Linked DNA regions of Paractinoplanes abujensis. The protein of the gene in region 2 interacts with the protein of the main gene of each other region in a pairwise test. Links are inferred from orthologs where the notes say so. Each region holds a gene or a part of one and is shown on either strand. Other genes may lie near its edges.

The links.
Region 1: the proteins of ung (region 2) and ndk interact in binary tests that used the Escherichia coli proteins (3 or more experiments, as listed by UniProt). The link is inferred for Paractinoplanes abujensis from one-to-one orthologs.

What each region holds. Positions count from the first base shown.
Region 1 is NZ_JACHMF010000001.1:5,396,680-5,399,739, reverse strand. The notes cover bases 203-2,951. They hold ndk (nucleoside-diphosphate kinase), read left to right. Parts: upstream 203-1,243; coding sequence 1,244-1,660; downstream 1,661-2,951. Other genes in these bases: BKA14_RS24500 (ABC transporter permease), read right to left, coding at 2,602-2,951; BKA14_RS24505 (ABC transporter permease), read right to left, coding at 1,657-2,442; BKA14_RS44320 (VOC family protein), read right to left, coding at 203-1,090. In the rest of the region: more of BKA14_RS44320, read right to left, coding at 1-202; more of BKA14_RS24500, read right to left, coding at 2,952-3,060. UniProt on the Escherichia coli protein: Major role in the synthesis of nucleoside triphosphates other than ATP. The ATP gamma phosphate is transferred to the NDP beta phosphate via a ping-pong mechanism, using a phosphorylated active-site intermediate.
Region 2 is NZ_JACHMF010000001.1:5,971,553-5,974,863, reverse strand. What follows is about bases 174-3,173. They hold ung (uracil-DNA glycosylase), read left to right. Parts: upstream 174-1,331; coding sequence 1,332-2,015; downstream 2,016-3,173. Other genes in these bases: rimI (ribosomal protein S18-alanine N-acetyltransferase), read left to right, coding at 2,930-3,173; tsaB (tRNA (adenosine(37)-N6)-threonylcarbamoyltransferase complex dimerization subunit type 1 TsaB), read left to right, coding at 2,025-2,930; tsaE (tRNA (adenosine(37)-N6)-threonylcarbamoyltransferase complex ATPase subunit type 1 TsaE), read left to right, coding at 865-1,335; BKA14_RS27200 (alpha/beta fold hydrolase), read left to right, coding at 174-868. In the rest of the region: more of BKA14_RS27200, read left to right, coding at 1-173; more of rimI, read left to right, coding at 3,174-3,311. UniProt on the Escherichia coli protein: Excises uracil residues from the DNA which can arise as a result of misincorporation of dUMP residues by DNA polymerase or due to deamination of cytosine.

The DNA.
Region 1 (3,060 bases), 570 kb from region 2 along the record:
ACGACGGGCCGGGCGGGGGCGGGTCGTCGTCGAGGGGGATGTCGGTGAGCAGCGAGTCGTCGGGGTGGGGTTCGCGCTGGGGCGGGGGCCCGGACGGGGAGTGATGCTCGGCCGTGGCGGTCGCGGCGCCGCCCCGGGCCCGGGGGCTGGGCTTGGCGCCCGGTGGGCGGGACGCGGCGCCAGCGGCGGCCCCGACGGTGGCGGTGGACGTGGAGGTGGGCGCGGGACCGGCTGTGGAGTATCCGGGCCGGTCGTCCTCCGCGGCCGGATAGTCGGAATCTTCGGGATCCGCTGGTCCGGCGGCGGCCGCGGCTCGGCGGGGGAGCGGCGACGGCTCGTCGTGGTCGACGAACTCGCCCTCGACGATCGGGCCGGCGGGCGTGTCCCGCACGACGACCGGGCTCTCCGAATACTCCTCGGAATCCAGGCTGGAATCCGCGCGCGAGCCGCCACCGGGTGCCGGCGGCGGACCCGGCGGCGGCGGGGAGCTGCCCGGCGGCGGGGGCGGCGGGTCGCCGTCGTCGCGCGACCAGGAGCGGTCGCGGTTGGTCCAGGGGGGCGGCTCGAGGTCGCCCAGCAGGTCGGCGTCGAGGTCCGCGTCGGGCTCGTCGTCGAAGTCGGTGGGCGGCGGGGGCGGGTCCTCCCCGCGCTCGCGTGGCGGCGCCTCGTCCCAGTTGATTTTGACCCGGCGCATGTCGTCGACGTCGACCGTGATGGGCAGGGTGTCGCCGGGCTCGGGCCATTTCACGACGGGGATGCGGGACTCGTTGATCTCGACCTCGCTCGTCGGCAGGCCGGGCGCGACGATCACCGCCTGGATGCGGGCCCGGCCGTAAACCGACGTCGTGGCCGGTGGAGGCGTGATCGACCGGACCTCGGCGCTGCCGGCGACCCAGGCCCGGGCGCCCCGGCGCACCACATTGACCACCCCGAGGGCCACCGCCAGGGCGAGCAGCGCGACCCCGAAGATGACCACCCCGAGGCTGGACATGCCGAAGCCCAGCGCGACCACGAAAACCGCGATCGTGCCCGCGACCGCCGCGACCAGCTTCCGTGCCGGCGCGATCGGACGTCCGGTCTGGTTTGCCAATGTGGACCTCCCGCTCGTCCCCGACAGGTTATTGCCCGGCTCAGTGTGAGCGAAAGTGCGGTAGTACCGGCGTTGGCGCTCGCCGCATTCGTGGTACCGATAGGCTGAACGTAGCCCCTTCAGCACCCACGTTCAGCACCCACGGAGGACTCGTTGCCCAGCCCCACCGAGCGTTCGCTCGTGCTCCTCAAGCCTGACGCGGTCCGTCGCGGACTGCTCGGCGAGATCCTCGGCCGGTTCGAGCGCAAGGGCCTGGTGGTCGAGGCGATGGAGCTGCGCACGATGGATGCGACGCTCGCCGACCAGCATTACGCCGACCACGTCGAGAAGGCGTTCTACCCGCCGCTGAAGGAGTTCATGACCTCCGGGCCGCTGGTCGCGCTGGTGCTCGCGGGCGACGAGGTGATCGAGGTGGTGCGCGCGATGATCGGCTCGACCGACGGGCGCAAGGCGGCCGCCGGCACGATCCGTGGCGATTTCGCGCTGTCGAACCGGGAAAATCTGGTGCACGCCTCCGACTCGCCGGAGAGCGCCGGGCGCGAGCTCGCCCTCTGGTTCCCGAAGCTCTAAAGCGCGTCGAGCGACGCCCGCCGGCGCGACTCGATCTCGAAGATCTTCAGCAAGACGACGGCCGCGACCGCGTAGCCCGCTCCGACCAGCAGTTCCTGGCCGAGTGCGGGCGCGGCCGCGGCCAGTCCGTCTCCGGCCGCGAGCCGCCGGGCCGCCTCCGCCGCGTGCGTGATCGGCAGGAAGTGCCCGACCGTCACCATCCAGCCGGGCAGCCCCGACGCGGGCACGTTTACGCCGGTGAGCAGCAGCAACAGCGCGACCGATACGTTCGAGACGACCCACACGTCGCGGAACCGCAGGCCCAGCGCGCCCAGCGTCAGCCCGAAGAACCCGCAGGCCAGCGACCCTGCGGTCATGGCCAGCAGCAGCCCCGGCAGGGCGCCGGGCGGAATCCGCAGCCCGAGCAGGAGCGCGCCCACGGCCAGCGTGACCACGGCGATCAGAAGACCGTTTCCCGCGTACGGGAGAACGCGCCCCCAAAATATCGCGGTGCGGCTGCGTGGCGAGAGCAGCACATGCCCGAGCGTGCCGAAGCGGCGCTCGTTGGCCACCGCCATGGTGCCGCCGAAGACGCAGGCCAGTGACGCGGTGAGCACGGCGTTGCCGACGATGTAGAACCGGTCGTCGGCCACCTGCAGCTGGCGGCCCAGGTAGGCGAAGAACAGCAGCTGGAACAGCGGGCCGACCAGCAAGGTGCCGACGAACATGCCGGGTGTCGTCCAGTTGAAGAGCGCCCGGTACGCGATCGCGCCGCCCACGGTCATCAAGCGCAGAGTCTTCATGCGGTGCCTCTCGGGGCTCAGGTAAGTGAGTGCTCAGGAACGCGGGTCGGGGGTGAGGGGTGGCCGGCGGTGTGGGGCCGGGACGGCGGAGGGGCGCAGTGGTGTGGGCGGGGAGCCGGGTGGCGGCGGCGCGGGGTGATGCGGGCGAGAGGGCCGGCGTCATGCGAGGGCCAGGGTGGCGGCGACGCGGGCGCGGCGTTCGACGTGGGTCAGGGCCAGGCCGCCGAGGGCCAGGCAGAGCAGGCTGATCCCGAGGCAGATGCCGACCGACGGCCAGACCGGGCCGCCGCTGGTGGCCTCGCGCAAGGCCCGCGCACCCCAGGTCGTGGGCAGGATCGCCGCGATCGGGCCGGTCCACGAGGGCAGCACGGTGATCGGCACGAGCATGCCGGAGACCAGCCAGACCGGGTATTCGAGCGTGTTGGCCAGCGCGTTCGCGTTACGCATGAGCACGAACGTGGCCGCCAGCAGCAGGCCGAACATGCCGAGCGCGACCACGCAGACGACGGCCGCGACGACGAAGGCCGCCGGGTGGGCGAAGTCGAGCTTGATGCCGTACAGGAGCCGACCCCAGGCCAGTGTCGCGAGCAGCGCGTAAATGCCGGTCAGGCCGGTGGC
Region 2 (3,311 bases):
CACCGAGCTGCACGTCGAGATCGTCGAACCGCGCGAGAAGAGCGACAAGCCGACGGTCGTCTTCGTGCACGGCTTCGCGCTCGACATGGGCACGTTCTACTTCCAGCGCAAAGCTCTCACCGAACGCGGCGACCACCGTCTGGTCTTCTGCGACCAGCCCGGTCACGGCCGGTCGAGCCGGCTCAACTCCGGCGACTACGACATCGCCGCGCTGGGCAAGTCGCTGGCCGCGGTGCTCGACCGCACGTGTCCCGAGGGGCACATCATCCTGGTCGGCCATTCCATGGGCGGCATGACGATCATGGCGTTCGCCGAGCAGTATCCGGAGTGGTTCGGCCGGCGCGTCACCGGTGTGGTGCTCATGTCCACCTCGGCCGGTCTGATCGACAAGACCAAGCTGGGCCTGCCGTCGCTGGTGGCCCGGGCCAGCGCGCCGTTCTTCCCGCTCTGGGGCAAGGCGGCCCATCTGGGCGGCACCACCATCGACCGGGCCCGGGTGGTCTCCTCCGACCTGGCCTGGCTGCTCACCCGGCGGTATGGCTTCGGTGAACCCAAGCCCAGTCCGTCGTTGGTCACTTTCGTGGAGAACATGAACTCCAAGACCTCGGTCGAGACGCTGACCAAATACCTGCACACGCTCTACACTCACAACCGCTTCCCGGCCCTGTCCGCCCTGCGCGGCACCCCGGTGCTGGTGATCGTGGGCACACGCGACTATCTGACCCCGGTGACCCATTCCGAGGAGATCCTGCGGCACCTGCCCGACGCCGAGCTCGTCAAGGTCGACAACAGCGGTCACGTCGTGATGCTGGAGAAGGCCGACGAGGTCAACGCCGCGCTGCTGCCGTTCCTGGAGCGGATCTCGTGAAGCTGCCCACGGTGGACGACACCCGCGCGTTCGGGCGGCGGCTCGCCTCCGTCCTGCGCCCGGGTGATCTGCTGCTGCTCACCGGCCCGCTCGGTGCCGGCAAGACCGCGCTGGTGCAGGGCATCGGGGCCGGGCTCGGAGTGACCGACGCGATCACGTCGCCGACCTTCGTGATCGCCCGCGTCCACCGAGGACGGATCCCGCTGGTGCACGCCGACGCGTACCGGCTGGGTGACAGCCCCGACCCGCGGGCCGAGATCGACGACCTCGATCTGGACGCCTCGGCCGACGACGCGGTCACCGTCGTCGAGTGGGGCGCCGGCCTGGTCGAGCAGCTCAACGACGAATATCTGCTGGTGCGGCTCGACCGCCTGGAGGACGACACCCGGGTGGCCGAGCTGATCCCGTACGGCGGAGACTGGGCCGCGCGCATCGCGCGCCTGCACACACTTGAGGAGAGACCTTGAATCTGGCGGAGTTGCTGCCGGCCGAGTGGCGAGCCGAGCTTGCCGGTTTTCTCGACGAGAAGGCCACGGCCGCGCTGGGCGAGTTCGTGGCCTCGGAATACGCGACCCACACGATCTATCCGCCGATCGAGGACCTCTTCTCGGCGTACCGGCTGTGCCTGCCCGAGCAGACCCGGGTGCTGATCCTGGGGCAGGACCCGTATCACGGCCCGGGCCAGGCCCACGGGCTCAGTTTCAGCGTGCGCGAAGGTGTGAAGATCCCGCCGTCGCTGCGTAACGTGTTCAAGGAGCTGGCCGAGGACGTCGCGGTCGCGCCGCCGGCCACGGGCGACCTCACCGGCTGGGCGCGGCAGGGTGTGCTGCTGCTCAACGCGGTGCTGACCGTGCGGGCGGGGGCAGCCGCATCGCACGCGGGCAAGGGCTGGGAGGCGTTCACCGACGCCACGATCCGGGCCCTCGACGCCCGCGACGACCGGGTGGTGTTTCTGCTCTGGGGCGGTTACGCACGCAAGAAGGCGGCACTGATCACCAACCCGGCCCACGTCGTGCTCGAGGCGGGGCACCCGAGCCCGCTCAACCGCGAAGGCTTCCGCGGCGCCCGTCCGTTCAGCGCGGCCAACAAGGCCCTCGCCGACGGCGGTCGTCCGGTCATCAACTGGGATCCGCGCACCGCGGGTTAGGGTCGAAACGTGCTGGTACTGGCTCTGGACACCGCAACGCCCGCGTCGACCGCGGCGCTGGTGGAAGTGACCGCCGACGGTCTTCGCGGCCTCGCCGAGCGGCGCACCGTCGACCCCCGCGCGCACGGGGAGAAGCTGGCCCCCGAGATCGAGGCCACCCTGGCCGAGTCGGGGGTGGGCCCGCGTGACCTCGGCGCGATCGTGGCCGGGCTCGGGCCGGGGCCGTTCACCGGTCTGCGGGTCGGCCTCGTCACGGCCGCGAGCATGGGGCAGGCGCTCGGCATCCCCACGTACGGGGTCTGCTCGCTCGACGGTCTGGGCCGGGCCGCCGGGCCGGGACGGGTACTGATCGCCACTGACGCCCGGCGGCGTGAGGTCTACTTCGCGACCTACCTCGACGGCGTCCGGGTGCTGGGGCCCGACGTCGCCCGTCCGGGTGACGTGGCCGCCGCGATCGTCCGCGCCGGCACCCCGACCCGCAGCCGCGCCCGCAACAGCGCCGCCACCGACGCCGCCGCCCTGGCCGAGTCCGAGACCCTGGAGGCCGCGATCTCGCTGGTCGGCGTGGACGCGGCCCGGGTCGCCGCCGCGCTGGCCCGGGCCGAGGCGGCCGACCTGATCGGCCAGGCCACCGCCCGCGACGACGGGGTCGACCTGACCGGCCGCCAGACCGAGGCCCCGGCCGCGGGCGTCGACGGACTGGTCGACCGGGCCGCGGGCGAGGGCGCCCTGAAGTACGGCGGCCTGTTCAATGTGCCGGTCGAGGAGCACCTGCTCTATCCGCCCGGCGCCGCCCTGGTCGCGCTGGCCGCCGAGCGTATCCGCGCGGGCGCGCCCACCGAGGCCCTGACCCCGCTCTATCTGCGCCGCCCGGACGCCGTCGAACCGGCCGGCCGCAAACCGGTGCTGACCTGATGCGGGTCGAGCGTTTCCGCTGGTGGCACATCGCCGAGGTGGTCCCGTTGGAACGAGACCTGTTCGGTGACGAGAAGTGGACGGCGGCGATGTTCTGGAACGAGCTCGCCCAGCGCAACTTCTACGTCGTCGCGCTCGGTGACGAGGACGAGGTGCTCGGCTACGGCGGGCTGGCCGCCACCGTGGACGAGGCGTGGGTGCAGAACATCGCCGTCCGCAAGTCCGGCCAGCGCCGCGGCACCGGGCGCAGGCTGCTCGAGGCGTTGCTCGACGAGGCCCACCGGCTCGGCATCAAGCAGACCCTGCTCGAGGTGGCGGTCGACAACGAGCCGGCCCAGCGTCTCTACGCCACGTACGATTTCGAGCCCGTCGGCATCCGGC